4 regions of the Nonomuraea sp. NPDC049649 genome follow, and region 4 is predicted to be linked to each of the others. Evidence: riboswitches for the same ligand, from Rfam matches in the RefSeq annotation. Region 4 holds a riboswitch; each other region holds the start of a gene.

What was found. Region 4 has a riboswitch for cyclic di-AMP ahead of AB0J42_RS29765 (CHAP domain-containing protein). Riboswitches for the same ligand answer to the same signal wherever they lie in the genome.
Region 1: linked by a shared signal. The riboswitch ahead of AB0J42_RS36620 (hypothetical protein) and the one ahead of AB0J42_RS29765 (CHAP domain-containing protein) in region 4 are both predicted to bind cyclic di-AMP.
Region 2: linked by a shared signal. The riboswitch ahead of AB0J42_RS00940 (D-alanyl-D-alanine carboxypeptidase family protein) and the one ahead of AB0J42_RS29765 (CHAP domain-containing protein) in region 4 are both predicted to bind cyclic di-AMP.
Region 3: linked by a shared signal. The riboswitch ahead of AB0J42_RS23660 (C40 family peptidase) and the one ahead of AB0J42_RS29765 (CHAP domain-containing protein) in region 4 are both predicted to bind cyclic di-AMP.

The regions. Positions count from the first base shown of each region.
Region 1 covers NZ_JBFAOH010000069.1:788-8,226, reverse strand. Annotated here, with positions in the region: gene AB0J42_RS36630 (ATP-binding protein) at 188-664, shown strand; gene AB0J42_RS36625 (hypothetical protein) at 670-819, opposite strand; gene AB0J42_RS36620 (hypothetical protein) at 867-1,817, opposite strand; cyclic di-AMP (ydaO/yuaA leader) riboswitch at 1,854-1,992, opposite strand; gene galT (galactose-1-phosphate uridylyltransferase) at 2,064-3,146, opposite strand; gene AB0J42_RS36610 (DeoR/GlpR family DNA-binding transcription regulator) at 3,143-3,922, opposite strand; gene AB0J42_RS36605 (hypothetical protein) at 4,008-4,133, shown strand; gene AB0J42_RS36600 (TrpB-like pyridoxal phosphate-dependent enzyme) at 4,173-5,483, opposite strand; gene AB0J42_RS36595 (LLM class flavin-dependent oxidoreductase) at 5,526-6,416, opposite strand; gene AB0J42_RS36590 (uridine kinase) at 6,422-7,066, opposite strand; tRNA gene AB0J42_RS36585 (tRNA-Gly) at 7,133-7,206, opposite strand; tRNA gene AB0J42_RS36580 (tRNA-Pro) at 7,298-7,374, shown strand; gene AB0J42_RS36575 (hypothetical protein) at 7,429-7,439, opposite strand, start outside.
Region 2 covers NZ_JBFAOH010000001.1:198,460-205,898, forward strand. Annotated here, with positions in the region: gene AB0J42_RS00915 (cupin domain-containing protein) at 1-406, shown strand, start outside; gene AB0J42_RS00920 (fumarylacetoacetate hydrolase family protein) at 403-1,242, shown strand; gene AB0J42_RS00925 (maleylpyruvate isomerase family mycothiol-dependent enzyme) at 1,242-1,946, shown strand; gene AB0J42_RS00930 (FAD-dependent monooxygenase) at 2,096-3,364, shown strand; gene AB0J42_RS00935 (carboxymuconolactone decarboxylase family protein) at 3,361-3,846, opposite strand; cyclic di-AMP (ydaO/yuaA leader) riboswitch at 4,074-4,218, shown strand; gene AB0J42_RS00940 (D-alanyl-D-alanine carboxypeptidase family protein) at 4,230-5,123, shown strand; gene AB0J42_RS00945 (MFS transporter) at 5,174-6,466, opposite strand; gene AB0J42_RS00950 (LysR substrate-binding domain-containing protein) at 6,502-7,383, shown strand; gene AB0J42_RS00955 (TetR family transcriptional regulator) at 7,402-7,439, opposite strand, start outside.
Region 3 covers NZ_JBFAOH010000020.1:12,507-19,945, reverse strand. Annotated here, with positions in the region: gene AB0J42_RS23680 (histidine kinase) at 1-437, shown strand, start outside; gene AB0J42_RS23675 (response regulator transcription factor) at 575-1,243, shown strand; gene AB0J42_RS23670 (NYN domain-containing protein) at 1,523-2,845, shown strand; gene AB0J42_RS23665 (NlpC/P60 family protein) at 2,952-3,905, shown strand; cyclic di-AMP (ydaO/yuaA leader) riboswitch at 4,173-4,340, shown strand; gene AB0J42_RS23660 (C40 family peptidase) at 4,420-4,932, shown strand; gene AB0J42_RS23655 (transglutaminase-like domain-containing protein) at 4,981-5,832, opposite strand; gene AB0J42_RS23650 (M48 family metallopeptidase) at 5,947-7,314, shown strand; gene AB0J42_RS23645 (glycosyltransferase family 4 protein) at 7,311-7,439, shown strand, end outside.
Region 4 covers NZ_JBFAOH010000034.1:16,450-23,888, forward strand. Annotated here, with positions in the region: gene AB0J42_RS29750 (SAM-dependent methyltransferase) at 1-194, opposite strand, end outside; gene AB0J42_RS29755 (hypothetical protein) at 339-545, shown strand; gene AB0J42_RS29760 (DUF418 domain-containing protein) at 547-1,692, opposite strand; gene AB0J42_RS29765 (CHAP domain-containing protein) at 1,816-2,499, opposite strand; cyclic di-AMP (ydaO/yuaA leader) riboswitch at 2,513-2,661, opposite strand; gene AB0J42_RS29770 (ArsB/NhaD family transporter) at 2,862-4,148, opposite strand; gene AB0J42_RS29775 (CBS domain-containing protein) at 4,145-4,582, opposite strand; gene AB0J42_RS29780 (polysaccharide lyase 8 family protein) at 4,711-6,825, opposite strand; gene AB0J42_RS29785 (response regulator transcription factor) at 6,874-7,439, opposite strand, start outside.

The DNA of each region.
Region 1 (7,439 bases), on a different contig from region 4:
TGGTATGACAAGGTCTCAGCCCGGTGTCCGATTTGGAACTCCGCGCGACCACCCCCCATGCTGGTGCACATTGCACCTGCACGTGCATTCGGGTCTTGCAGCGGCCCCCGCTCGTGACCCATGATGGCTTAGTGCATTCTGGGCAAAACTTGCACTAGGGCGATGGCAACTGGGAGGTTACGGCGGGATGGTGGAGGACCCTCTGGCCGTGGCCGACTGTCTTCAGATCAAGCGTGAGATGGGCTTCGACCAGTTGCTCACTTCGGCCAAGCCGTACACCACCGCGTGTCCCCTCCCCTTTCAGGCCGACTCGGTCAAGACGGCCAGGGACGTCACCCGTTCGACGCTCGACCGCTGGGGTCTGTCAGAGCTGGGCGACGACGCGGCCCTGGTGGTCTCCGAGCTGGTGACGAACGCCGTCAGATACGGCGTGTACGCGCACGGCGCGCACGAGATCACCCTGCTGCTGATGCGGGTGGACCCCCACGTGCTGCTGGCCGTCACCGACCCCAGCGACGACGTGCCGCGGCGCAAGGAGCCCGACTTCATCTCCGAGAACGGCCGCGGGCTCTACATCGTGGAGACCTACAGCCAGTGCTGGGGCTGGGACCCGCTGGCGCGCGGCGGCAAGGCCGTCTGGGCGCTCTTCCACGCCGGCGCCTGACGGGGTCAGGAGCCGCGGCGGTCCAGGAAGAACGACGCGGCCAGGCAGAGCAGCGCCATCACGCAGAGGAACGCCACCAGCCCTCGCCCGTCCACGACGAACGCGGTCACCACGAACACCACGGCCGCGCCCGCGGCGAGCGAAGAGGTCTTCACAGGGGCATTGTGCCGTATGGCCCGGAACGGGCGGGTAGGCCGCCACGTCAGTGCATCGAGATGTGGACGTGGTCGTAGTGGTTCTCGGTGATGCTGCCGCGGTCGGACATGCCGCGCCAGCCCGAGCCGTGGTTGATGCGCTGCTTCCAGATCACGTACTTCACGCCCAGCTTGGCGCGGTTCTTGATGGCCCAGTCGGCGATGCGGTCGCCGAGCGCCGAGTTGGCCGGCGTCGGCATGGTGCCGCCGACGCTCATCATGAAGTCACAGGCCCGGCCCAGCGGGTGCTCGCCGCTCGATCCGGACCGGAAGCAGCCCACGGTGTACGGCAGGGCGAAGTTCTTGGCGATCTCGGTCTTCATCAGCCGGGTGCGCGGCGTGATGTTGTCGGGGCCTGACGGGAGCTGCGGCGCCCAGGTGCCGTCGGAGCGGCGGCCGGTGGCGAACGGCACCAGGTCCTCCAGTTTCTTCTGGATGTCCTTGATGACGCCCTCGGCCTCCTTGCGCTGACCGGCCACCTCGGCGGCGTCGGCCGCGATCTCCTCGGCCAGCGCCGCGGCCTCGTCGGCCGCCCTCTTGCGCTCGTCGCGGGCCTTGGCCACCTTGGCGACCTGGGCCTGCTGCTCGGCGGTGAGCTGCTCCAGCAGGGCGACGCTGCGCCCGTCGGGCAGCGTCATCATGCTGGGAAGCCGCATGCCTCCGCCGTTCTGGTACTGGAGCTGGGCCAGCTCGGCCACCCGGTCCTCGGCGGCGGCGAGCGTCTTCTCGGCCGTGGCCAGCCGCTCCTCGGCCGCCTCGGCCTTCTTGCGGGCCTCGGCCAGCTCGACGCGCTTGAGGTTGTAGCGCTCGATCAGCTTGTCGACTTTCGTGTTGAGCTGCTTCAGCTCTTTGCGGAGCTGCGCCTCGGTGGGCTTGGGCTCCGCGGCGGCGGGCGCCGCCGTCACGAACGTCGTCAGGAATGGGGTGAACATCACCGCCGCAGCGGTGATCCAACCCATGGCACGGTGCGCGGGGGACGCTGCCGCCACGTAATAAGGTCCTCTCCCTCTGCCTGCCGGGTTAGCTGACGGGTTCGGGCACGGGAGCGCTCCCTACCACCGAAGTGGATTCACCCCAGGTGCGGTGGGTCCCCGGCTCCCGGGCCACTCGCCCGGGATTAGGCATGTCCGCACGGCGGATTAAGGCCGTGCTGGAAAGGGATAGTAGTGGTAGATCACGAGTAATGCCACCTAAATGGAAATCTTTTAGTGATCTACCTGTGATCGAATCATGCGCGCGGCCTCCTCCGGCAGCACGTCGTTGACGAACGCGCCCATGGCCGACTCCGAGCCCGCCAGATACTTCAGCTTGCCCGGCGCCCGCCGGATGCTGAACAGCTCCAGGTGCAGGTAGGCCAGCTCGCGGTCCTGCCGGACCGGCGCCTGGTGCCAGGCCGAGATGTACGGCATGGGCACCCCGAACAGGCCGTCCAGGGCGCGCAGCACCGAGGTGTAGAGCGGGGCGAACGCGGCACGCTCGGCCCCGGTCAGCGCGGCCAGGTCGGGCACCTGCCGGTGCGGGTAGAGGTGCACCTCGAACGGCCAGCGCGCGGCCGCCGGCACGAACGCCGTCCACAGCTCGTTGGCCGCCACCACCCGCTCCCCGGCCTCCCGCTCGGCGGCCAGCACGTCCGCGAACAGGTTGCGCCCCGGCTTACGCCCGGCGTACCGCCGCGCCGCGCCGAGCTGCAGCTTGGTGCGGGGCGTCACGTACGGGTACGCGTAGATCTGCCCGTGGGGGTGGAAGAGCGTGATGCCGATCTCCTCGCCCCGGTTCTCGAAGCAGAAGACCTGCTCGACGCCCTCCAGCGCGGACAGCTCGGCCGTACGGTCGGCCCAGGCCTCCATGACCAGCTCCACCTGGTCGTCGGAGAGCTGGGAGAACGACGAGTCGTGTGCCGAGGTGAAGCAGACCACCTCGCACCGCCCCACACCGGGGCGGACCTCGCTCAGGCCGCCGACATCCTCATAAGTCCCGAAATTTCCGGAGAAGGAGGGGAAGCGGTTCTCGAACACCACCACGTCGTAGTCGTACGCCGGAATCTCCGACGCCCGCGTGTCCGTCGACGGGCAGAGCGGGCACTCGTCGGGCGGCGGCAGGAACGTCCGGGTCTGCCGGTGACCGGCGATCGCGATCCACTCCTCCGTCAGCGGGTCGTAGCGCAGCTCCGACGCCGGCGGCCGGGGGTCGAGCGGCCGCTTGTCGACCGCGCCGCGGTCGGCGCCGTCGTCGCGGTCGAAGTAGATGATGTCCCGGCCGTCGGCCAGCTGGGTGATGGTTCGCTTCACGCCGCCCCCTCCGTGATGATCAATTCTCCGGCCCTGTCGGCCAGCTCCCTGCGCGCCTCCTCCGGCAGCCCCGCGTCGCTGATCACCACGTCGGCCTCCGACAGCTCGGCGATGGTGCTGATGCCGACGGTGTTCCACTTGGTGTGGTCGGCCGGCACCACGAGCCGGCTCGCGGCGGCGATCAGCTCCCGGTCGGTCTCGGACTCCAGCAGGTTCGGTGTGGTGAATCCGGCGCGCACGCTCATGCCGTGCACGCCGAGGAAGAGCGTGTCGACGTGCAGGCGGCGGATCGCGGCCACCGCGACCGGGCCGACGAGCGCGTCGGAGGGCGTGCGCACGCCGCCCGTGAGCACGACCGTGCGGTCGGCGCGGGGGTTGCGGTGGAAGACCTCGGCGACCGGGATCGAGTTGGTGATCACGGTGAGCTCGGGCACGCCGATGAGGTGGTGCGCCAGCTGCCACGTGGTGGTGCCGGCCGACAGGGCGACCGCGGTGCCGGGGCGCACGAGCTGGGCCGCGCGGCGCGCGATCACCTCCTTCTCCTGCTGCTGCCTGGCCGACTTGGCGGTGAAGCCGGGCTCCTCGGTGGAGCCGGGGCCGATCGCGGTGGCGCCGCCGTGCACCTTCTCCAGCAGCCCCCGGTCGGCGAGCACCTCGAGGTCGCGGCGGATGGTCATGTCGGAGACGCCGAGCTCGCGTACGAGGTCGGCCACCCGGACAGCACCCTGGCTGCGCACGCGTTCGAGGATCGCCTGCTGACGCTGCTGTGCGAGCACTCCCCCACCCCTTCCAACAGATTCCACCAAATTATGACATGAAAATGTTGAGGATTGTGAGGTTGTTCCGGAGGTCCGATGGGGATTGACGTTCCGTCCGACCCCGTACACCGACCTTCGAGAGGATGAGCGGATGGCCAAGCGCGCCCGCAAAGCGAAAGCACGCAAGAAGAAGAAGGCCAACCACGGCAAGCGCCCCAACGCCAACTGACGGAACGCGCCGCCCGCGGCGCGGGCGGCGCGTCCTCACTCACACCGGCAGGCCGTCCAGGGCCTCGTCGATGCGCTCCTGCGGCAGCGCGAAGTCCTCCATCTCGCCCGACAGGTAACGCTCGTACGCCGACAGGTCGAAGTGGCCGTGCCCGCAGAGCGCCGTCAGGATCACCTTCTCCTCACCGCTCTCCTTGCAGCGCAGCGCCTCCGCGATGGTCTCGGCCAGCGCGTGCGTCGGCTCCGGCGCGGGCAGGATGCCCTCGGTCCTGGCGAAACGGACCCCCGCCTCGAAGCACTCCGTCTGCGAGCGGGTGACCGCCTCGAACATGCCCAGCTCGTACATGTGCGACAGCAGCGGCGACATGCCGTGATATCGCAGCCCGCCCGCGTGGATCGGGTCCGGCACGAAGTCGTGGCCGAGCGTGTGCATCTTCATCAGCGGGGTGAGTCCCGCCGTGTCGCCGAAGTCGTAGGCGTAGCGGCCGCGGGTGAACGACGGGCACGCCTCCGGCTCGACCGCCCGGATGACCGGGTCGATCTTCCCCGCCAGCTTCTCGCGCAGGAACGGGAAGACCAGGCCGCCGAAGTTCGAGCCGCCGCCGGTGCAGCCGACGATCACGTCCGGCATCTCCTCCAGCTGCGCCAGCGCCTCCTCGCCGATCACCGTCTGGTGCAGCAGGACGTGGTTGAGCACCGACCCGAGCGCGTAGCGGGTGTCGTCGGCCGACGCGGCGGCCTCGACCGCCTCGCTGATCGCGATACCCAGGCTGCCCGGCGAATCCGGGTTTCCGGCCAGCACCTTGCTGCCGGCCTGCGTCACGGGTGACGGGCTCGCGTGCACGGTCGCCCCGTACACCCGCATCAGCCCCGAACGGTACGGCTTCTGGTCGTACGAGGCGCGCACCATCCAGATCTCGCACTCCAGGCCGAACTGGGCGCAGGCGAAGGCCAGCGAGCTGCCCCACTGACCGGCGCCCGTCTCGGTGGTGAGCCTGCGGACGCCCTCCTTGGCGTTGTAGTACGCCTGAGGGACGGCCGTGTTCGGCTTGTGCGAACCGGCCGGGGAGACGCCCTCGTACTTGTAGTAGATGCGGGCCGGCGTGCCCAGCGACTTCTCCAGCCTGCGGGCCCGCATCAGCGGGGTCGGCCGCCACAGCCGGTAGACGTCGAGCACCTCCTGTGGGATGGGCACGAACCGCTCCTGGCTGACCTCCTGACCGATGAGCTCCATCGGGAACAGCGGCGCCAGGTCATCGGGACCGATCGGCTCCCGCGTCGCCGGGTGGAGCGGCGGAGGCGGCGGCGCGGGCAGATCGGGAACGATGTTGTACCAGTTGCTCGGGATCATCGTTCCAGTGTGCTCTCGCCGCCGGTCACGAATCCAGTCTTGTCAGCCGGCGCGCTCGGCCGCCACCAGGCGGCGCACCTCCGGCACGACCTCCTCGGCGAACCTGGTCAGCTGCTCCCGCTGGTCGCCCTCCGGCCACAGGATGAACGTGTCCATCCCGTAGCCCACCGCCAGGTCGGTCAGCTCGTCCACCCACTGGTCCGCCGGGCCCTTGAGGAAGCCCTCGCTCGCGCCGCCGGTGATCGTGCCGTTGACGTTGTAGAGCCGGCGCACGTCCCGCGGCTTCCTGCCCGCCTCCTCGGCGGCCTCGTCGATGCGCGCGTGCAGCTCCGGCAGCCGCTCCGGCGGCGCCCACGTCGAGGACGGCAACCACCCGTCGGCCGCCCTGCCGGTGAGCGCCAGCGCCCGCGGCCCGCCGACGCCGAGCCAGATCTCCATCGGGTGCGCGGGCTCCGGGCCCGCCTGGGCGCCCTTGAGCCGGTAGTGCTCGCCGTCGAACCGCAGGTTGCGCTCGCCGCTCCAGATCGCCCTGACGACCGCCACGGCCTCCTCCAGCGCGCCGATCGCCTCGCCCGGGGTGCGCCGCGCTCCCCCGTACGCCTCGATCGCGTCCCAGAACGCGCCCGCGCCCAGCCCCAGCTCCACCCGGCCGCCGCTGAGCAGGTCGAGGCTGGCCGCCGCCTTGGCGAGCACGGCGGGCTGCCGCATCGGCAGGCTGGCCACGTCCGGGAAGACCCGCACCTGCTCGGTGGCGGTGACGATCACGCTCAGCAGCGTCCACGTCTCGACGTAGCGGCGCTGGTACGGATGGTCCTGCACGCCGATCAGGTCCAGCCCCAGCCGGTCGGCCAGCCCCGCGTACTCCACCAGCGGATCATCCGCGTACGGCACGAGAAAGTAACCGAACTCCAGGGGACGCCCGTAATCACTCATAGCCGTCATCTACCCGCGTTCCGCCCGCCCTCGACCACCGCGAGCCGATCCGGGTGATCCGCCCGCACCACCACGTCCGCCACCTCCTGCGGGCGCACCTCACGCTCGTACCGCGCGAACGCCGGCAACCGCCACCGCTCCTCCTCGGGCGTACGGCGCTCCAGCGCACCCGCCGACAGCCACACGTGCACGGCCAGCTCGACAGGCAGCCCCCGGCCCAGCAGCAGCGGGCCGTCGAGCAGCAGCACCCCGCCAGGCGGCAGCGTCCGGTACGGCAGCCGGAAGGACCGGTCGGCGGCGCTGTCCCACAGCGCCGGCAGCACCCTGCCCGACCCTCCCGGCTCCAGCGGCTCCAGCACCTCGCGCAGCAGCGCTTTCGTGTCGAGCCACTCGTCGTAGAACACGTCCGGATCCGTACGCCCGAACTCCAGCCGCAGCGACGCCGGCCGCAGGAAATCACCCGCCGACACCCGCAGCACCTCACGCCCCCGCACCCGCAGCGGCGCGACCAGCCGATCGGCCAGCTCACCCGGCCGGGCCACGTCAGCCCCGTCGACGGCCACCCGCACCCACGCCCCGCCCGGCCACCCCGCGATCCTGTCGGCGAGCTCCTCGGCCAGCGCCTCGCCCGAAATCGGTCGTACCCGCATCACCCGAGCCTACGAACAGCGAGGCCCAGGCCCGGGATCGTCTCCCCGGCCTGGGCCTTCGCCATATGGAGCGGACGACGGGAATCGAACCCGCGTAGCTAGTTTGGAAGACTAGGGCTCTACCATTGAGCTACGTCCGCGCGCGGACCGGCCGCAGTCTGGTCTAGACTGCATCCGGTCGTCAGGGCGTAAGCGTACCGGAGTCCCGGCGTGCATGCGTACCCGACGCTACGGGGCGTGGCGCAGCTTGGCAGCGCGCTTGCTTTGGGAGCAAGAAGTCGCAGGTTCAAATCCTGTCGCCCCGACCAGCTCAAAGGCCCCTCCCGATTCGGAAGGGGCCTTCTGCGTGACTAACTGAGTGACTAAGGCTCCG
Region 2 (7,439 bases), on a different contig from region 4:
CCTGGCCGACCAGCTCGCCCTGGAGGCCGACGGCCACGGCGGCACCGTCGAGCCCGGCCACGCCGCCGTCCGCTACACCAACCCCGCCACCGGCGGCGACGTCCTGCCCACCATACGGGTGGAGATGCACCGCGTCGCCCGCGGCGCCGAGACCGCCCCGGTCCGAGAGACCGGCTCCTCCGTCTACCAGGTCTTCGACGGCTCCGGCACGGTCACCGTCGGCGACCGCACCTGGTCGGTGACCCGCGGCGACCTCTTCACCGTCCCGTCCTGGGAGCCGTTCTCCGCCCGCTCCGAGGCCGGTTCGTCCGACTCCGACTCCGGCGCGCTCGACCTGTTCCGGTTCAGCGACGCGCCGATCTTCGAATCGCTCCAGCTCCACCGCACCGAAGGGACCACCCGATGAAGCTCGCCACCCTCCGCGTCGACGGCACGACCAGGGCCGTACGCCTCGACGGGGACCGGCTGGCCGACCTCGGCGCCGCCGACCTCGGCGAACTGCTCGCCCAGGACGACTGGGCCGCCCGGGCCGCCGCGGACTCCGCCACGACCTATCCCGTGGCGGGCGCGGACTTCGCGCCGGTCGTCCCGCGCCCCTCCAAGGTGGTCTGCGTGGGGCTCAACTACAAGAACCACATCCAGGAGATGGGGCGCGACCTGCCCGAGTACCCCACGCTCTTCGCGAAGTTCGCCGACAGCCTCATCGGCGCCCGTGACGACATCGCCCGGCCCGAGGAAACCGCCGCGTTCGACTGGGAGGTTGAGCTCGCCCTGGTCGTCGGCGCCCGGGTCCGCCGCGCCAAGGGCGCCGAGGCCGAGGCCGCGATCGCCGGGTTCACCGTGCTCAACGACGTCACCTGCCGCGACTGGCAGTTCCGCACCCGCGAGTGGCTGCAGGGCAAGATGTGGGACTCCTCCACCCCGGTCGGCCCGTACCTCGTCACCCCCGACGAGCTGCCCGGCGGGGTCCGCCCCGAGCTGGAGGTCAAACTCACCGTCGACGGCGAGGTCATGCAGCAGGACACCACCGCCGACCTGCTCTTCGACCCGGTCGCGCTGGTCGAGTACGTCTCGACGGTGGTACGGCTCAACCCGGGCGACATCATCGCCACCGGCACCCCCGGCGGCGTCGGCCACGCCCGCGACCCCAAGCGCTACCTGACCGGCGGCGAGCGGGTCGTCGCCGAGGTCCAGGGCATCGGCCGCTTGGAGAACACCGTGGTCAAGGAGGGCTCGGCCTGATGCGCCGTACCTTCGAGGACGCGCTGAGCTGGAGCGCGACCGGCACCGAGCTGTTCCTCGGCACCGTCGCCGGGTGGGGCGAGGAGGAGTACCTCGCCCCCTCCGGGCTCCCCGGCTGGACCCGCAAGCACCTGGTGGCGCACGTGGCGGCCAACGCCGACGCGCTGCGCAACCTGGTCCGCTGGGCCGCGACCGGCGAGGAGACCCCGATGTACGCCTCAAGTGAGCAGCGGAACGCCGACATCGAGGCCGGCTCTTCGAAGCCCGCCGCCGAACTCGCCGCTTGGCTGCGCGCGTCGGCCGACCGGCTCGCCGAGGAGGCCGCCGCCCTGGACTCCGGGCAGTGGCAAGCCCAGGTGGTCACCGCCCAGGGCCGCACGGTCCCGGCGACCGAGATCCCGTGGATGCGCTCGCGCGAGGTCCTGGTGCACGCCGTCGACCTGGCCGCCGGCGTCTCCTTCGCCGACCTGCCGGCCGGGTTCCTGACCGCGCTCGCCGACGACATCGCCGCCCGGCGCGCCGCCCTCCCCGGCCCCGCCGTCACCCTCACCTCCGCCGGCGACCGCTGGGAGCTCCCCGGTACGGGCGACGCCGCCGCCGTGGCCGGGCCGCTCCCGGAGATCGCCGCGTACCTGGCAGGTCGCCCCCACGCCCTGACCACGACCGACGGCTCACCCGCACCGGCCCTGCCCGCGTGGCTGTGAGCCACCACCCGCACACCCTGACCACGACCGACAGCTCACCCGCGCCCGCCCTGCCGGCGCGGCTGTGAGCCACCACCCACACGCCCTGACCACGACCGGCAGCTCGCCCGTACCGGCCCTGCCGGCGTGAAGCCACTGAGGAGAGCGATGTGACCACCTCCGCGAAGCCGGACGTCCTGATCGTCGGCGGCGGCATCGGCGGCCTGAGCGCCGCCTTCGCCCTGGCCCGCGAGGGCCTGCGGGTCCGCGTGCTGGAGCAGGCCGGCGCGTTCGGCGAGGTCGGCGCCGGTCTCCAGATCGCGCCGAACTGCACTCGCATCCTGGACGACTACGGCCTGCTCGACGAGGCCAAGAGCCTCGGCGTGCTGCCCAGGAGCATGGTGATGCGCGACGCCCTCGACGGCGACGAACTCACCCGGCTCGACCTGGCCGACCTGGAACGCAGGTACGGCTTCCCGTACATGGTCATCCACCGCAGCGACCTGCACGGCATCTTCCTGCGCGCCTGCCGCCGGGCGGGCGTCGACCTGGTCACCGACGCCCGCGCCACCGGCTACGAGAACACCGCGTCCGGCGCCCGGGTGCTGCTGGCCGGCGGCCGCGCCGAGGAGGCGCGGATCGTCATCGCCGCCGACGGCCTGCACTCGGTCGCGCGCCGCCTGCTCGCCGACGACGAGCCGGTGAGCTCCTCCTACGTCGCCTACCGCGCCGCCATCCCGATCGAGCGGGTCGGGCGGGAGGTCGACCTCAGCGAGGTCTCGGTCCACATCGGCCCGCGCTGCCATTTCGTCCAGTACGGGCTGCGCGGCGGCGAGATGCTCAACCAGGTCGCGGTCTTCCAGTCGCCCAAGGCGCTCGCGGGTGAGGCCGACTGGGGCACGCCGGACGAGCTCGACGGCGCCTTCGCCGCGGCCTGCGAGGAGGTCCGGCAGGGCATCCCGCTGATGTGGCGCGACCGCTGGTGGCGGATGTTCGACCGCGACCCCATCATGACGTGGGTGCACGGCAACATCGCGCTGCTCGGCGACGCCGCCCACCCGCCGCTGCAGTACATGGCGCAGGGCGCGATCATGGCCATCGAGGACGGCTGGGTGCTCGCCCGGCACGTCGCCGCCCGCCGCGCCGCGGACGGCACGGTCGACTGGCCGGGCGCGCTCGCCGCGTACGAGGCGGTCCGTCCCGAGCACTGCCGGCGCGTCCTGCTCACCGCCCGCGACTGGGGCGAGCTGTGGCACCTGGACGGACTCCCCCGTCTCCAGCGCAACGCGATCCTGCGGGCCCGCGACGTCCACGACTACTCCTTCATCGACTGGATCTACGGGCCGACGGCGCTCACCCCCGAGGAGGAGCCGCCGATGTTCACGCCCATCCCGCTCGACTCCGTACAGACGGACCTGTCCGCGGCGGGGGCCGGCTAGTTCGCCAGGCCGGAGAACACGCCGGGCTCGTAGGAGCCTCCAGGGTTGCGCACGATCACGTTGAGCCGGTTGTTCGCGTTGATCATGGCGATCAGGGAGACGAGCGCCACCAGCTGGTCCTCGTCGTAGTGCCGGCGCGCCTGCTCCCACGTCTCGTCGGACACGCCGGTGTGGGCGTCGGCGAGCCGGGTGCCCTCCTCGGTGAGGGCCAGCGCGGCCCGCTCGGCCTCGGTGAACACGGTCGACTCCCGCCAGGCCGCGACCAGGTGGAGCCGGGCCTGGGTCTCCCCCGCGGCCGTGGCGTCCTTGGTGTGGTAGTCGATGCAGAATCCGCATCCGTTGATCTGGCTGGCGCGCAGCATCACCAGGTCCTGGGTGGTCTGGGGCAACGGGGATTGGTGGATGGCCAGGACCACGCTGTGCATCCGTTTGGCGATCTTCGCGCCGAGCGCGCTGGCCCTCAGGTCGAGACGGGGTTGCATATCGGTGTCCTCACTAGGTGACGGCGCGTGCCGCGCGGCAGAACCGGCGCGGCACCCCTGACGTGCAGAACTTCCCCGGGGAGCCGATCCTTGTGCCGGTACGGCACGATCACGAACCTTTCGTGACGGATCCGAGACAGCCCCTTGACCGATTTGTGGCCTTTGGGTAGTTTTGGAGCTTGCAGTGGTGGTTTGACCGCTGCCGTTCATTGCCCGGACCGCGCCCTCTCGCGCGGCCGCCTAATCCGCCATCTTCGCGGAGCCGGGGACCCACTCTCTCTTTCCACCGGGGTGAATCGGCGCACGCACGCCGTAGGGCACTTCCACGCCCGAACCCGTCAGCTAACCCGGCAGGCGGCATGGAAGCTAGGAGCAACTCCTTCATGCGTCTCACTCACCGGCTCAGCCATGCCCTGCTCGGATTCGCCGTCGCCGCGGGCGCCGCGACCGCCGGCGCCGGCGCCGCCCAGGCCGCCGACTCCGCGCCCGCGGCCGCCGTCCAGCAGCACAAGCCCGCCGTCAAGGCCCCGGCCGTCCTCGGCGAGGCCGCGTACCTGGTGGACGCCGACACCGGCCAGGTGCACCTGAGCAAGGAGGCCGACCTGCGCAGGCCGGTCGCCAGCCTCACCAAGGCGATGACCGCGTACACCGTACTCAAGCAGGCCAAGCCCACGGACAAGCTCACGATCAGCGACGAGGACGTCCGATACGCGGCCCAGGGCGGCGCGGCGGTCGCGCACCTGCGCGCCGGCGACACCCTCACCGTCGAGGACGTGCTCCACGCCCTGATGCTCCCCTCGGGCGCCGACGCCGCCCACGCGCTCGCCCGCACCTACGGCCCCGGCGTCCCCGCCTTCGTCGCCAAGATGAACGCCACCGCCGCCGAACTCGGCATGACCGGCACCCAGTACGTCAACGCCGACGGCATGCCCTACGGGGGCGGCGGCCACTCCACCGCCCGCGACCAGGCCACCCTCGCCAAGGCGGTCCTGGACAACGAGGCACTCAAGGAGATCACCTCCACCCGCTTCTACACGCTCAAGGCCACCCCCGAGCACGGCCCGTACTCCTGGAAGAACACCAACCGCCTCCTCGCCAACCCCGGCGCCGTCGGCGTCAAGACCGGCTTCACCCGAGCGGCCGGCTACACCCTCTCCTTCGCCGGCGAACGCGACGGCAACCGCGTGATCGGCGTCATCCTCGGCGAGACGGACTCCGGCCGCCGTTTCCAGACCGCCCAGGCCCTCCTGGACTGGGCGACCGCCCGCACCCGCTAGAGGCTCCCGCAGCCCGCGTACCGGCGTGAGCAAGACCGGCGAGCCCCGCCTCACGCCCGCTGGGGCGCGGCCACCGTGACCGGCGGTTCGCGCAGCACGCGTACGGGCGACAGAAAGACCGGGAGGAAGGCGATCGCCAGGAAGACGCCCCCGGTCCAGAGCGCGGCGCGGGCGCCGGCCACCTCGCCGATCACCCCCGCCGCGGCGGCGCCGACCGCGAGCGCGCCCGTCAGGACGAAGCGGAAGGTCGCGTTCATCCGCCCGAGCAGGTCATCCGGCGTCATCCGCTGCCTGATGGTCACCCCGAGGACGTTGTCCATGCCGGTCTTGAACATCGCCAGCAGCCAGCCGCCCCCGGCCACCCACAGCCAGGGGCCGTGACCGGCGAGCGGCACCAGCAGCCCCGCGGGCGCCAGGCAGAGCCCGGCCCATCCCAGAGTCGGCCCGTACCCGATCCGGCGGGACACCGGCCCGGCGCAGCGAGCCCCCAGCAGCAGCCCGGCTCCGCCCGCCGCCCAGAACAGGCCGAGCGCACCCGCCGGAAGCCCGAGCTCCCGGACGAACAGCACCGGCAGCATGGTGTTGGCCATCGAGGACCCGAGATTGATAAGGGTCCCGGTGAACGCGAGCGCCCGCAGCTCGCGGCTGTCGAAGACATGACGGACCCCCTGCTTGATCTGCGCGGACAGCCGCACAGACGTCCCGTCCACCGCCTGCGCGGCCGGAGTGGCGGGCAGAGCCAGGAGCCGGAGCGCCGACGCGAGATGCCCGACCGCCGCGCAGGCCAGCGCCACAGGCGCGGTGAGCAGCTGGACGAGCCCGCCACCCGCGCCGCGCCCTGCCACGTTCCCGGCGGCGATCAGGCTCACGATGACCGAGTTCGCCTGGACCAGCCCGTCCCGGCCCACCAGGCGCGGCAGCGTGCTCTGGGCGCCGACGTCAGCGAAGACCGTGGCACATCCGTTCAGCAGGGCGACCACGTACAGCTGGCCGAGCGTGAGCGAGCCCGCCCACCAGGCCAGCGGCACGGAGGCGGACAGCGCGAACCGCGCCAGGTCCGCGCCGATCAGCACCCGCCGGTGGCGCATCCGATCCACCCACGCGCCGGCTGGCAGGCCGATGAGGAGAAAGGCGACGGTGCTCAACGTGGCCAGCACGCCGACCTCACCGGGACCGGCGTCCAAGGCGGACACGGCCACGAGCGGGACGGCGACGTAGCCGATGTTGACGCCCAGCTGGCTCAGGGTGGTCGCGGTGAACAGTGTGCGGAAGCCCGGGTTACGCCAGGCCGAGTCATGGTGCATGGCGCCGTTCAGGCTGCCCCATCCCACTTGGTAGGACAAGTGAAAGATTCTGGCTCTGCGTTAAGCTTTTCTTCATGCTCGACGTGCGGCGCATGCAGATCCTCCGCGCGGTCGTCGCCGGCGGCTCGGTGACCGCCGCGGCGGCCAACCTCGGCTACACCCCGTCCGCCATCAGCCAGCAGGTGGCCGCCCTGGAAAAGGAGGCCGGCCTGCCACTCCTGGAACGCGCCGGCCGGGGCGTGCGCCCCACAGCGGCCGGTCGCCTGCTCGCCGACCACGCCGCCGTGATCAGCCGGCAACTCGCCGAAGCCGAGACCGAGCTGGCCGATCTCCGCGCCGGCCGCACCGGACGGCTGACCATCTGCTACTTCGCCTCAGCCGGCGCCCCACTCCTGGCCCCGGCCCTCGCCGTCTTCCGGGCCCGGCACCCGGGAGTACGCATCGACCTGCGCATCACCGATGACCCGCTCTCGGATGTCGCCCACGACCGCGCCGACCTGGCCCTCGTCGTCACCCCCCACAGCCGCCACCCCGGCGTCCGCCTCGTCCACCTCCTCGACGACCCCTACCGCGCCGTCCTGCCCCGCGGCCATCGGCTGGCCGCGCAGCGAGTCCTCGACCTGTCGGACCTCGCCGACGAGCCCTGGATCCGCGGCGAACGCCCCGGCCCCTGCCTCACCCCGATCCTCGACGGCTGCGCCGCGGCGGGCTTCAGTCCCGGCTTCGTGGTGGAGAGCGACGACTACCCGACGACGCAGGGCTTCGTCGCCGCCGGCCTCGGCGTGAGCCTGCTCCCCCGCCTGGGCCTGACCGGCCGCCACCCGGACGTCGTCGTCCGCAGAGTACGCAGCCCCGAGCCGGCCAGAGCGATCCACGCGGCCGTGAGAGAGACCTCGGCAGCTCAGCCCGTCCTCGACCGACTGCTCACCGCTCTTCAGGAGACAGCCCGGAGGTAGGGCCGTAGCGTCCAGGTTTCAGCCCCGATCGGCGCAGCCGTGGAGCATGCCCTCGA
Region 3 (7,439 bases), on a different contig from region 4:
ACGCGCCCGGTGACGTGCCCGACCGGCCCCAGCCGACGCTGGCCGACCTGCCCGCTCTGGTGGCCGAGTGCGAGCAGGCGGGCATGGATGTACGGCTGAGCATGGAGGTCGGCGAGGCGCCGGAGAAACCGGGCCGCAACCTCTACCGCATCGTCCAGGAGGCTCTCACCAACGCCCGCAAGCACGCGGGCGGCGCTCCCGTCAGCGTCACCGTGACCGGCGGGCCCGGCGAGGGGCTGGAGGCCGAGGTGCGCAACGGGCTTCCCGCCGGTTCCCGCCTCCACGGCGTCCAGATCCCGGGCGCGGGTGCCGGGCTCATCGGGTTGACGGAGCGCGCCGAGTTGGCGGGCGGGAGGCTGGAGCACGGTCCGACCCCGCAGGGTGAGTACGTGGTCCGCGCCTGGTTGCCGTGGCCGGAGGAGACGGGTGAGAGGTGACTGGCTGCACGGGCGAGCGAGACGGCTGCCCGGTGTGGGTCGGCGGGCACTCGATTGTGTGCACGGGTGGCGGAGACGGTGAGCACGGACGGGCTGCCGTGGTCGGTGGAGACGGGCGAGAGTTGACGGGAGTACGGATGACGACGGAGGAGGGGCGGCCGGTCCGGGTGCTGATCGTCGATGATGACGCGCTCGTGCGGGCGGGGCTGTCGATGATCCTGGGCGGCGCCGGCGACATCGAGATCGTCGGTGAGGCGGCCGACGGTGCCGAGGTGCCGCCGATGGTGGCCGAGCACCGGCCCGACGTGGTGCTGATGGACATCCGGATGCCCGGCGTCGACGGGCTGACCGCGACCGAGGCGCTGCGGGCCACCAAGTCGCCGCCGGAGGTCGTGGTGCTGACCACCTTCCACGCCGACGCGCAGGTGCTGCGGGCGTTGCGCGCGGGCGCGGCCGGGTTCCTGCTCAAGGACATCCCGCCGGTCGAGCTGGTCGGCGCCATCAGGAAGGTGGCGGCGGGGGAGCCGATCCTGTCGCCCGCCGTGACCCGGCAGCTCATCACCCACGTCTCCAGCGGCGGCGCCGACGACCGTTCCTCGCGGGCCCGCGCGCTGATCGACCGGCTCAGCGAGCGTGAGCGGGAGGTGGCGCTGGCCGTCGGGCGGGGCAGGTCGAACGCGGAGATCGGCCGGGAGCTGTACATGAGCGTGCCCACGGTCAAGGCGCACGTCTCGCGCATCCTCACCAAACTGGAGCTGAACAACCGGGTCCAGGTGGCCCTGCTCGTCTACGACGCCCGGCTCTGAACAATGCTGGGATTCCAGCTTTTCGGGCAGACTCCTTACGTGTGCTCGACTCGTACGAGAGAGACTTCGCGCAGGTACCGGCCACGTGAGCAGGGGCGGAGCGGCCGGTCCGGCGCGGGAACGCGGAGGCCCGGCGCGCCTCCCTGAGAGGGGTTTTCGCAGGTCGGCGCCGCAATCATGCTCGGACCAAGCGCTTGCGCGGAATCGGGTGCCGGTTACGGACAGGTACCTGACAGCCGTACCCTTGTCTGAAAGAGCATGTCATGAAGGGACAGTGGGATGAGCGCAGCGGGTGAAGGCCTGTCTCGCCCGCTTCCCGAGCAGGTGCGGCTGAACGTCGTCGACCTGGCGGCTCAGGTCCTCGGCTCGATGCACGCTGCCGCCATCCCGCCTCCGCTGCGCGGCATAGCGAAATTCGATCCCCGCAAGCGCGCCCGCCTGGGCAGCGCGCCCATCGCCGCCCAGCTGGAGAACGACAAGGACTTCCGCGAGGCCGTCGCCGAGCACGTGTCCGCCGGATGGCCGGAGCTCGTGTCGTCGCTGGCCGAGGGTCACGTGCCGCCCGCCGCCGACCCGGTGCTCGTCGCCGCGGCCGCCTATCTGACCCGCCCGCCGGGGTGGGAGGAGATGATCGAGGCCGCCCGCGCCGAGCTGGAGCGGAGCGCCGCCGCGGCCGAGGGCTCGGAGCGCGAGGAAGTGGTCTCCCGGCTGCGCGAGCAGCTCGCCGCGCAGAAGACGGCGGCTAAGTCGGAGGCCGACCGGCTGCGCGAGCAGCTCAAGTCCGCCCGGAGCGAGATCTCCGACCTGCGCCGCAAGCTCCACGACGCGCGCGAGCGGGCCAAGGCGGCCGTGCAGCGGGCGGAGGCGATGGAGCGGGCCGCCGAGGAGGCCCAGGCCGCGGCCGCGGCGGCCGGGAACGCCGGCGAGACCGAGCTGCGCCGGCTGCGCGAGCGCCTGGCCGCCACGGAGAAGCAGCTCGAAACCTCGCGCCGGGCCGCCCGTGAGGGCCGCAGCATAGAAGACTCCCGCATCCGGGTGCTGCTCGACGCGCTGCAGGACGCCTCCGCAGGGCTGCGCAGGGAGCTGGCGCTGCCCACCACCATCTCCCGGCCCGCCGACTCGGTGGCGGCCGTCGCCGGGGAGTCGCCGAGCGTACGGGGGGTGCCGGCCCGCGCGCTGGCCGACGACGACCCGCAGCTGCTCGACCAGCTCCTCGCCCTGCCGCAGATCCACCTGATCATCGACGGCTACAACGTGACCAAGACCGGCTACGGCACCCTCACCCTGGCCGACCAGCGCAACCGCCTGATGACCGGGCTCGGCGGGCTGGTCGCGCAGACCAGGGTCGAGGTGACGGTGGTCTTCGACGGCGCCGAGCTGAACGCGCCGGTGCAGGTGGTCGCGCCGCGCGGGGTCCGGGTGCTGTTCAGCGCGCCCGGGGAGATCGCCGACGACCTGATCCGCCAGCTGGTCCGGGCCGAGCCGCCGGGCCGGGCCGTGGCGGTGGTCTCCACCGACCGCGAGGTGGCCGAATCGGTCCGCAGGATGGGCGCCAGACCCGTTCCGTCATCTTTGCTGCTGCGCAGGCTAGGCCGCGCCTAGATTACAAATCAGCGTTTAGGTGAGACCTCACCTGTTACTTCTGTACTATTTCGCCCCAGAATCTAATCCCCTCGGGAGGCGGGCTGTGAGGTTGGGCCGGGCGTCGTTGGCCGCAGGTCTTGCGATCGGGCTGAGCATCGTCCCGGCGGGAGGAGTGGCCGCCGATCCGCAGCCCACGGTCGCCCAGGCCAAGGCCAAGCTCGAAAAGCTCAACGACCGGGCCGACAAGGTCGTCGACCGCTACAACACGGCCACGGAGAACTACAAGACCGCCAAGAAGCGCTACGACAAGCTGAACACCAACTACCGGCGCAAGGTGGCCACCGTCGCGGAGCTGCGCAACCAGGTCGTCACGATGGCGGTCGACGGCTACAAGATGGGCAGCGACCTGACCTCGCTGCCGGCCCTGCTCACCAGCGAACGCCCGGACGACCTGCTCTACAAGATGGCGCTGACCGGGCAGCTGAGTGCCGAGCGCGCCGGCCTGCTGGCGGCCTTCGACCGGGAGAACCGCGGGCTCAAGGCCGAGCGCGACAAGGCCCAGAAGGCGCTGGGCGAGGCCGACCGCGAGCGCGACAAGATCAAGAAGGAGCGCTCCGAGATCGAGAAGCTGATCGCCCAGCAGAAGAAGCTTCTCGACCGCCTGGGCGCCTACCGCCCCGGCAACCCGCACAGCACCGGCATCAAGTACACCGGCTCCGCCTCCGGGAACGCCGTGAGCGTGCTGAACTTCGCCTTCGCGCAGATCGGCAAGCCCTACCAGTTCGGCGGCACCGGCCCCGGCGGCTGGGACTGCTCGGGCCTGACGCAGGCCGCCTGGCGCGCCGCGGGCGTGTCCCTGCCGCGCACGACGTGGCAGCAGTGGGCCTGGGGCGCGAACCGGAGGGTGTCGCTGGACGCGCTCCAGCCCGGTGACCTGATCTTCAGCGAGGGGCTGGGGCACGTGAGCATCTACGCCGGCGAGGGCCGGATCGTGCACGCCCCGCAGACCGGTGACGTGGTGAAACTCGTCTCACTTTCCTCGTACGGGCGCCGTCTCGTCGGCGCCGTACGCCCCTGAACAGCTGAAACTCCTGTGACTTGTGTGACACATGGGACCTGACTGGCTGTCAGGGCACAAGTGTGAGTATGGTCACATTAGGGTAACGAGGCCCCAGTTCCAGCTGGGGCTGCCGGGTTTACAACCCTCTTGTCAGATCATTACCTGTTGACCCTCCCTTTGCCAGTTCATGCCTTCCGGCGTAATTTCTGGCCCGCGGCGGACATCCCATGCCCGTCGCGATCACATCCGCGGTCACCGCCGTACCCGTAGACACCTCTGATCCGGGGCGGTGACCTGCCGAATCCATGCAGCCAGGAGGCATGGAGCCGGGGAACCACCAGATCCCGCCATTTCAGGGCGGGATCTAGGGGTGAGTCGGCGCATCGCGCGCCGTAGGGCGACTTCCAGGCCCGAATCCGTCAGCTAACCCGGTAGGCGTTCGTGGAAGAGTCAAGGAGCAATCCTGTCAACCTCGTCGCAGAACCCCCGTCTGTCCCGCCTTGCCCTGCGTGGCGCAGCGCTCACCGTTGCCGTGACGGCCGGAGGCCTGGGCCTCCACGTCCCGGCGGCGCAGGCCGAGACGGTGAACGGCCCCTCCGAATCCGCACCGGCGGAAGCGGAGACGACGGTGAAGACCGTCGAGGCCGCCACGTCCAAGAAGCAGACCAAGGCGGCACGGCAGAAGATGAAGGCCCTCAAGGCCGTCGCGGTGGCCAAGAAACAGATCGGTGACCCGTACCGGTACGGGGCCACCGGGCCGCACGCCTTCGACTGCTCAGGCCTCGTCCAGTTCGCCTGGAAGAAGGCCGGAGTGAAGATCCCGCGCGTGACGTACAGCCAGTTCGCACGCATCAAGAAGAAGGTCTCCTACAAGAACCTGCAGCCAGGCGACCTGATGTTCTTCCGCGGGCTCGGCCATGTGGGCATGTACGTCGGCAAGGGCAAGATGATCCACTCGCCGAGCACGGGCAAGACCGTGCGCGTCGAGAAGGTGAGCGGATGGCGCAAGGCGTCATTCGCCGGCGCGGTCCGTCCCGGCCTGTGACCGGCCGCGAAGGCCCCGTCCCTTCCCGGGGGCGGGGCCTTCGCGCTGCTATACGAGGTGGACGTCCCGCTGGTAGCGGTGGCTGCGCACGGTCCGCCCGACCCGGACCTCGTCGCGCTCGTACAGGCGGCGGCACCGGGCGAGATCGCCGGACGTGACCGCCTCGGCGATCTCGTCGACGAGCGCCGCCCGGGGATCCCCGGCGTCCACGGGAGTGTCGATCATCCCCCAGACGTCCCAGGGCAGCAGCTCGACCTTGTTCAGCGCGGCCAGGTCGCGGACCACGTTGCCCGCCACGAACCACGCGCCGCGCATCTCTCCCAGGCCGAACCGCTCCGGGTCCTCCAGGCCGCTCCGGCAGCGCAGCCACGCCTCGCCGCCGGTCAGGAACGCGCCCTCCGGCAGGTCGTACGGATCGAAGCCGATCTTGAACAGCTCCGTCTGTCTCTCGTCGAGCTGCGCGTCCGTACGCTTCCAGCGATGTGCGTCGGCGTCCCAGCGCTCCACGATCCAGTGGTCGACCCAGCCCTCGCCGAAATAGCCGGCGAAGCCCGCCCGCGCCCGCGCCGGGATTCCCGCCCGGCGCAGCAGCGCGACCGTGAGCACGCTGAAATGCCGGCAGTTGCCGATCATGCGCAGCGCCGGGGGCCGGGGCTCGGCCAGGCCGCGTGGGTCGAGGCGGCGGATCCGGGCGGCCATCTCGGCCGCCGAGCGGTTCTCCACCTCCTCGCGGCGGGCGTCGACGTCCTGGACGCCGTACTGGTCCGCCAGGAACTCGTGAACGATCAAGCCCTGACTGATCGCGCAGAGCCCGGCGGCGTCGCCGGGGAGGCCGGTCTCCGCTTCGAGCCTGGTCATCGGGCCCGGCGTGGTGAAGAAGGCCAGTTCGTCCGTGTTCATGTCGTCCCCTCGGGTGGTCCTCGTCCCTGTCGTTGTAGGGGCTCTCACCGTGTGAGGGTCAACCGGGCGCGGGGCGGCTAGCATCGGGCAGCGGCTGGGGTGAGAGGACGAGAAGTGGACGACGGCGAGGACAGGAACGGCACCGCGGACGAGCGGACGTCCGAAGAGGAGGCGCGGCCGGGCCATGACCGTGAGCCGTCGGCGGGGGAGTCCGGGCGGGAGGTGTCGGAGGGAAGCTCCCGGGAGGTGCGGTGGGCCGGGGTGGCCGCGGCCGTGCTCGGGGGTGTGATCGTCGCCGTGGTGGGGCTGACGACGCCGTGGGAGGCGCTGGCGGGGACGCCTGTGGCGGCGGCGGGTCCCGAGGGGGACTTCACCGCTGAGCAGATCGCCCGCTCTCAGGCGTTCGACGCGGCCACCAGCGTGCCGAGCTATCTGTCGCTCGGGCTGACGCTCGTGTTCGCCGGGCTGCTGGTCGCCACCCCGCTGGGCGCCAAGGTTCTCGGGGTGCTGCGCGGGCCGTGGTGGGTGCGGGTGCTGCTGGGGGTGCTCCTGCTCACAGTGATCGAGGAGGCGCTGCGCTGGCCGCTCGGCGTCTGGTTCGAGACGGTGCTGCGCGACTACGGCCTGTCCACGCAGGACTGGGTGTCGTGGACGGGCGACCGGCTCAAGCGCATCGGCATCAGCACGGCGCTGCTGGGCGGCATGATCCTGGCGGTGGTGGCGCTGGCCCGGCGGTTCCGCCGCTGGTGGATCCCGGCGGCGGCGGGGGCGTTCGCGCTCACCGTGGCCGCCTCGTTCGTCTACCCCGTGGTGTTCGAGCCGGTGTTCAACGACTTCCGCTCCATGCCGGACGGCCCGCTGCGCACCAGCCTGCTGGCGATGGCCGAGCGCGACGGGGTGCCGGTGGAGGACGTGCTGGTGGCCGACGCCTCCCGCCGCACCACCGCGCTGAACGCCTACGTCTCCGGGTTCGGCGCCACCCGCCGCATCGTGGTCTACGACAACCTGCTGAAGGCGCCGGAGCCCGAGGTCGAGCTGGTGGTGGCGCACGAGCTGGGCCACGCGAAGGAGAACGACGTCCTGTACGGGACGCTCATCGGCGCGCTGGGGGCCGCGTTCGGCGCGATCCTGCTGTACCTGGTCTTCGGCAGGGTCCGCAGGCGGGCCGGGGTGGCGTCGATCGCCGACTGGCGCGCGGCGGGCGCGATCATGGGCTTGATGACGCTGGCGACGTTTCTGTCCGGCCCCGCGCAGAACCTCGTCAGCCGTCAGATCGAGGCCAGGGCCGACGTCCACGCCCTGGACCTGACCCGGGACCCGGTCACGTTCGCGGCGATGCAGAAACGCCTGGCAACAGCCAATATTTCCGACTTGTCGCCCGATGCCGTGGAATATGTGCTCTATGCCTCCCATCCCACGGCACCGCAGCGGATCGCCCTGGCCCGCGCCTGGGCGGAGCTGAACGGCGTCCCAGGACCGTGACCCGCGTCGTCTTCGTCACCAACGACTTCCCGCCCCGCCCGGGCGGCATCCAGTCGTTCGTGCACGGGCTGGCCCTGCGCACCCCCGACGTGGCCGTCTACGCCCCCGGCTGGCCCGGTTGCGCC
Region 4 (7,439 bases):
CGGACCAGGAACTCGCGCTGCAGCCGGGCGACCATCGCGAAGTCGGGGAACACCCTCAGCAGGGTCTCGCCGACCTCGCGGTCGACGGGAAAGTGGTCCTTTCCGCCCAGCAGGAAGTCCCAGACGCGGGCGGAGTGGGGGACGGTGGTGTCGACCCGGGCCCAGGCCGACTGTGCGGCATCGCTGTCGCTCATGCGTCGCTTTCGTGGATAGATCAAGCCGGACTTTCCGAACGTACAACAGCAAGCCCGGATTTTCCCGGTGATGGACGCCACACTCGTTTCGAGCGGGGGGCGTGGGGCAGCCGGGGGCGTATGCGACTCATCGACCGTTCAGCCGTGCGCAAGCTCGTCGACTCCCAGGACCAGGACGCGGCTCTCGTCCTGGTCCGGGGCGAGTGCGTCGTCATGCCGGAGGAGCAGGCCGACCGGCAGGGCGCACTGGTGCTGGCACGCCACCGCGAGGTGCGCGACGTCCACGGCGACCACGAGCTGGACTCGCTCGCCGCCCGCCTGGACACCCTGGCCAGGGACCTGGGCGCGTGAATCAGCGGCCGTTGGTCACCCGGCGCAGCACGTACTCGACCGGGCCGTACCGGTGGGTGCGGAGCCAGACGGCGCTGAGCCGGAGCAGGACGGCGTAGACCACGGCCGCCACGCCCATGACCGCCGGCGGCGGCAGGCTGCCGGCGAGGGCGAGCCCGTACCCGGTGAAGACGAGACACAGCAGGACGGACTGCCCCAGGTAGTTGGAGGCGGCGGCCCGCCCGGCCGGGGCGAGGGCGCGGCCCACGGCGGGCAGGCGGCGGGTCACCCGCAGCAGCGTGGCCACGTACGCGGCGGCGAGCGGGATGGAGGCGACCGTGTTGAGCGCCGTCCCGGCCAGGAAGGCGGCGTCCGGCCCGCCGTAGGTCCAGGCGAACAGGGCCGCGGCGGGAAGGCCTGCGCCGAAGCCGATCCCCTGCACGCGCGGCAGCAGGCGGGTGTAGCGCTCCGGGTCCTCCAGCAGCCGCGACTTGCCCGCCGCCAGCCCGAACAGGAACATCGCCAGCGCGGCCGGCCCCTGGAAGGCCCAGATCCCGGCCGCGTACCCCGGATAGTTCTCGATCTGGAACGTGAGGTAGCCGAGCGGCCCGCCGGTGACCAGGTCCAGCGCCCGCTCCCCCGCCGCCGGGTCCGGCGCGAGCTCAGCACTCTCCGGGGCCGGCGCGGTCAGCCCCGCCAGCGCCAGCATGAGCAGCGCCACCGCGCCGACGATCGCGCAGCCGGTGATGACAGCGGTCCTCGGCCGCAGGCCGCGGAGCCCGAGCAGCACCAGGCCGAGCATCGCGTACAGGGTGAGGATGTCACCCGCCCAGAACAGCAGCCCGTGCAGCACGCCGATGACGAAGAGCGCCAGGCAGCGCCTGACGGTCCTGGCCCGCACGCTCGCCCCCGCCCGCTCGGCGGCCCGCAGCTGCAGGGTGAAGGAGTAGCCGAACAGGAACGAGAAGATCACGTAGAACTTGGTCAGGACCAGCGCCGTCACGGCGAACTCCACCGGCCCGCCGGGCGCGTGCACGGCGGTGACCCCGGCCATCATGTGGGCGGGATCGGCGAGGTAGCCGATGTTGGCCACCAGGATGCCGCCGAGCGCGAAGCCGCGCATCACGTCCAGCTCCTGCACCCGGGGCGGGGCCGCGGTCTGAGTCATGCGGGCAACGCTAGAAGACGATCATGTCCGGGCGCCGCATCCGAAAGTCTGGACAGCCTCTACCGAAGACGACAACGATCCGGCCAGGAAACCCTGACCGGATCGCTGTGGGGAGGCCGTCGCTCAGGCGTCGGCGTACTCGGGGTAGCCGTAGCCGACGATCTGGGAGACCGGCCGGACACGCTCCTCGACCTTGCCGTTGCCGGTGTTGCCCTCGATCGTGGTGATCGTGCCGTCGCCGTTGTCCTTCTTCACCAGGCCGACGTGGTCGATGGCGCTGATGTTCTTGCTGCCGCCCCAGTCGAAGAAGACGACCGCGCCGGGCCTGGCCTGGGTGCCCCAGCGGCCGTTGTCCTTGAACCACTTGGCGTGGGTGACGGTGTAGGCGTCCCAGCCGATGGTGTGGCGGGCGCCGGACTGCTCGCCGACCCAGGACACGAACATGTCGCACCAGGGGGCGTTGGCGTACAGCGAGGGGGTGCCGCCGCCGTCCCGGGCCAGGGTCTCGAGGGCACGCGGGGACTTCATGTACCACTCGTGGAACGGGGTGCCGCCGCCCGCGGCGTTCTCCTTGACGCCGATCTGCGACTCGGCGACCCGCAGGACCGTCTGGGCGCTCACGGCGCTGGCCTTCTCTGCCGTCTCGGCCTTGTTCTGCTGCTGGGCGACCGGCTGCGGCTGGGTGGCCCCGTCGGTGGTGACCGCGGCGGCCGAGCCCCCGGCGAGCGCGACGCCCAGCGCCAGGGCCGCGCCGACGGCGTAACGGGAGGCGGTCGCGGGCATGCGGTTGAAGATCTGCTTGACCATGTCTGGGAATTGCTCCTAGCTTCCATGCCGCCTACCGGGTTAGCTGTCGGGTTCGGGCGTGGAAGTGCCCTACGGTGCGATCCCAGTGAGGAAAGACCGATTCACCCCAGAGAAAGGTGGGTCCCCGGTTCCGCCAGAGAGCGGATTCGGCGGCCGCCCCGCGTTGACCCGCGGGCGCGGTCTCGGCAATACATCGGCAACGCGCCAGGTTCTAACTGAAAGCGCTGTTCAAGCGCGTGCCATCGATGTACCTGAAGGTAATCGTCGCGCAAGGAGCAGGGCAAGTCGCCCCAGGGCCCCCGGCTCGGAAACCCTTGTGCCGTAGGGGTTTCAGAGAAAAAACTTTACCTTGACAGGGGTTTCTACAGGTATCGGAACCACAGATACGGGGCCACCAGCGTCACCGTGACCACCGTGACGATCAACCCGTACTTGGTGAACTCCCAGAAGCTGATCGGCGTGCCGTTGCGCGCCGCGATCCCCAGCACGACCACGTTGGCCGCCGCCCCCACCGCCGTCGCGTTGCCGCCCAGGTCGGCCCCGAACGCGAGCGCCCACCACAGCACCTGCGCCAGCTCGCCGCCGTGCGCCGCCACCAGGTGCTCCACGATCGGGCTCATGGTGGCCACGTACGGGATGTTGTCCACGATCGCCGACACCACGGCCGAACCGCCCAGCAGGCCCATCGTGGCCACCTCCATCCGGCCCGCCGTCGCGTTGACGGCGGCCTGGGAGACCTGCCCGATGACCCCGGTGTGGACGAGCGCGCCCACCATGACGAACAGCCCGGCGAAGAACACCAGCGTGGGCCACTCCACCTCGGCCAGCGACTCCCGCGCCGTCACCCGGGTGGCCGCCACCAGCACGCCCGCCCCCAGCAGCGCCACCACCGACGGCGAGTAGTGCAGCACCGGGTGGAGCACGAAAGCCGCCAGCACCAGCGCCAGCACGGCCAGCGACTGCCACAGCAGCCGCCGGTCGGCGATCGCCTCCTTCTCGTCCAGCAGCATCACGGCCGCGGCCCGCTCCGGGTCGAACCGGAACCTCCGCCCCCACATCAGCCAGCAGAGCACCACGAACACCCCGACCAGCACGATGACCATCGGCGCCATGTGGATGAGGAAGTCGTTGAAGCTCAGCCCGCCCCGGCTGGCGATGATGATGTTCGGCGGGTCGCCCACCAGCGTCGACGCGCCGCCGATGTTGGAGGCCAGCGCCTCGGCGATGAGAAAGGGGACCGGAGACACGGCCAGCCGCTCACACACCAGGAACGTCACCGGCGCGATCAGCAGCACCGTGGTCACGTTGTCGAGCAGCGCCGACGCCCCCGCGGTGATCAGCACCAGCAGGACCATCAGCCGGAAGGGCCGCCCTCGGGCCCGTTTGGCCGCCCAGATCGCCAGGTACTCGAAGACACCCGTCTCCTTCAGCACCCCGACGATGGTCATCATGCCGAGCAGCAGGAAGATGACGTTCCAGTCGATCCCCGAGTGCTCGGAGAAGAACGCCGCCTGAGCGTCGGTCGCGTGGATCAGCAGCATGACCCCGGCCCCGCCCAGCGCCGCCGCCACCCGGGGGATCCGTTCGGTGGCTATCAGCGCGTAGGCGACCAGGAAGACCGCCACGCTCGCCCAGGCGAGCGGGGTCATGTCTCCAGCATCCTGTCCAGCAACGCCTGCAGCGTCACAGCGCCCAGCAACCGGCCCTGCTCGACGATCGCCACCAACGGGCTCCGGGTCCGCGCCATCAGCGCGGCCAGCTCCACCACGGTCGCGTCCGGATCGGTGACCGGCAGCTCCCGCCGCTCCTGCGGCAGCGCCTCGCGGACCGTACGGTTGCCGAGCGAGCCCAGGAACCTGTCGGCGTGCCCCTCGTCCACCACCCGGGACAGCGCCGGATCGTCCATGATGTAGCGCGGCACGGCCAGCCGGAGCGTCTCCGTGCCGGGCAGGATGGTGAGCTGGTCGTCGCCGCGGACGATGATGCCGGGCAGGTCCTGCTCGGCCATGAGCCGGGCGGCCTCGAGCACCGGCGTATCAAGGGTCACTACGGGATAGTCGGCTACCAGATCGCGGGCGCGCATGGGGACATCCTTTACTCGTACGGACGAGGACCTGCCGACCAGACTTCCCGGCTCACCGCCGGACAAGTTATCAAGACCATTCATAAGACTGTCTTCCCGGTCGGGGGTCTCCAATCCGGAAGAAGGTACTAGTACTCCTTCCCTTTCGGGCTTGATCGCCCACTTCCGAGAGGCCGGACCGTGACCGTCGCCGCTTCCGGGAGCGGGCCGAAGGTGAGCGTAAGCCGCCGGCCCGTCCCGGCGTCGGTCAGCGCGGGCGGGCGGCGTGTCACCGCCGCCACCGGGCGGTTCCAGGTCACGGTCACCCCGGCCAGGTCGCGGCGGGGGTCGGCGACGGTGACGGTGGCCGAGCCGTCGCCGCGCTCGGTGACGAGCACCGCGCACGGCCCGGACGCCGACAGCGGGCCCGCCGAGCCCGGCTGCCAGAAGTTGACCGCCGTCACCCCGGCCGACGGGACGTGCACGCCCTGCTGGCGGGCGGTGTTGGCGAGCACCCACGCCCAGCCCCGGTCGGCGGCGCGGGCCCTGGTCGCCTCCGGGGTGGCGTTCGGCAGCAGCAGGTAGGCGTAGCGGGCGTCGTCCGGGTCGACGCCGTGGCCGAGCCAGACGGTCACGTACGGCCGGCTCATCCCGCCGCCCGCCCGGTGCTCCCTGAGGCGGTGCAGCGGGCCGCCGTCGCGCACGACGTAGCCGCCGTGCCCCGCCAGGTGGGCCCAGCCTTCCTCGTCGTCGGCCGTGAGCAGCGCGGCGGTGCGCCGGTTGTCGACCACGGTCTCCACCGGCGCCCCGTCCCCGCCGGTGATGCCCGCGCCCAGGCAGACCACGGCGTCGTCGAGGAAGAACCAGGACTTGAACGCCTCCACCGTGGACTCCAGCCCGCGCAGATGCTGGCCGACCGTCGCGTAACGGCCGTCGGTCGCGCCGCCCACCCACCGGAACGGCGGGCGCGCGCCGCCCCACGCCTCCCCCGCGCCGTCGGGCAGCCTCCGGGTGGAGACGGTGGTGCCGGGCAGCCGGTACGGGTCGACGGTGGCCCAGAACCCGTCGGCGTACTGGCTCGCATGGCCCTCGCCCCACCAATAGAGCATCCCCGAGCCGGTGTGCCAGCCGCGCAGGTTCTCCCCGTTGCCGTGCTCGTAGTGGGCGACCCGGTCGGAGGACATGCTGAGGGCCGCGCACCAGCCCGGTGCCCGGTGCACGGCGCGGGCGCTCATCGGGAACAGCCGGTGCCCCACGGGCTGGGGGCCGTCCAGGAGGCGCCGCCAGCGCCGGCGCTCCTCGGGCGTCGCGGTGAGGCCCAGCCTCCGGACCGCCGCGGCCAGGCGGCGTCCCCTGACCGCGCCGCCCTCCGGGTCCCGGGCGATCCCCCTGCCGCTGACCAGATCCATGACGTGCCCGGCGTGCACGAACGGGGCGAACGACCGCGCCACGCTGTCGTACACCACCCGCCGGTTCGGGTCGGTGACCTCCCACGGGGTGCCGCGCAGCACCGCGAACATGGTGGCCAGCCCCTCCAGCAGCACCAGCCCGTACCCGCCCTGGTACGGGACGGCGTCATGCTGGATGAACGAGCCGTCCCGGTAGAAACCATCGCCTTCCGTCACGTACCGGAAGACCGGCGCGAGCGCCCGCACCGCGAGATCCGCCCGCGCCGCGTCCCCGCCGAGCACCGCCCGCAGCAGCATCACCAGACAGAGATCCACCCGGTTGGCGCCCGTGCTGGTGCCGCCGTAGCGATGTAACCGGCGCGGCGGCACAAAATGATCCACAGCCTCGCACAGCGCCCGGCCCGGCCGCCCGGACAGCCCGATCAGCAGGGCCGCGTCCAGAAGCCGCTTCGGGGCCCCGATCTCCCAATGCCACCAGTTCCCCACCGGCTCCGCACCCGCCGCGTACACATGCTCCCGGAAGTGGTCGATCCCGCCCTCGACAGCAGCCCGCAACCGCGCGTCCCCGCTCACGGCATACGCCCGCGCCATCGCCAGCAAACGCCCCGGCGTGGCACTCAGCGACGGATACGGCAGATCCCTCCAGAGCCCCCGCCCGCTCGGCGCCATCGCGGCCGCCTGCCTCCGCGCCGCTGCCACCGAGTACGCACGATCGACGGTCACCTCCCGCCACCGCCGCCGCACCAGCGCGAAATCCCCCGGCCCCGCCACCGTCCAGCCCGGCCGCCGAGGCTCCGGCCCCACCAGCCCGCCCACCCCGAGCAGCAGCACCACCCGCCTGGAACACCCGGCCACGCCCGCATTATCACCCGGCCACCCCACGGACATCAGCTATCGGAGGGTTCAGGCCTCCAGGTAGTGGAGGACGGCGGCCACCCGGCGGTCTACGCGGTCGGTGGGTGAGAGGTCGAGTTTGGCGAAGATGTTGCGGATGTGCTTGTGGACGGCGCCGTCCGTGACCACGAGGCGTTCGGCGATGGCCGTGTTGCCCAGGCCCTCGGCCATCAGGGCGAGCACTTCCAGCTCCCGGGCCGTGAGCCGGTCGAGGGGCCCGCGGCGGCGGGTGAAGAGCTGGGCCACCACCTCCGGGTCGATGGCGGTGCCGCCGGACGCCACCCGCTCCAGCGCGGACACGAACTCGCCGACCCGCCCCACCCGCTCCTTCAGCAGGTAGCCGATCCCGTTCGTGCCACCGGCCAGCAGCTCGGTGGCGAAGGCCTGCTCCACGTACGCCGACAGCACGAGCACCGCCAGCTCCGGGTGGAGCCGCCGGGCCTCGACCGCCGCCTTGATGCCTTCGTCGGTGTGGGTGGGCGGCATGCGGACGTCCACCACCGCCACGTCCGGCCGGTGCTCGGCCACCGCCCGCATGAAAGACTCCGGGTCCGGCACGGCCGCCGCCACCTCGT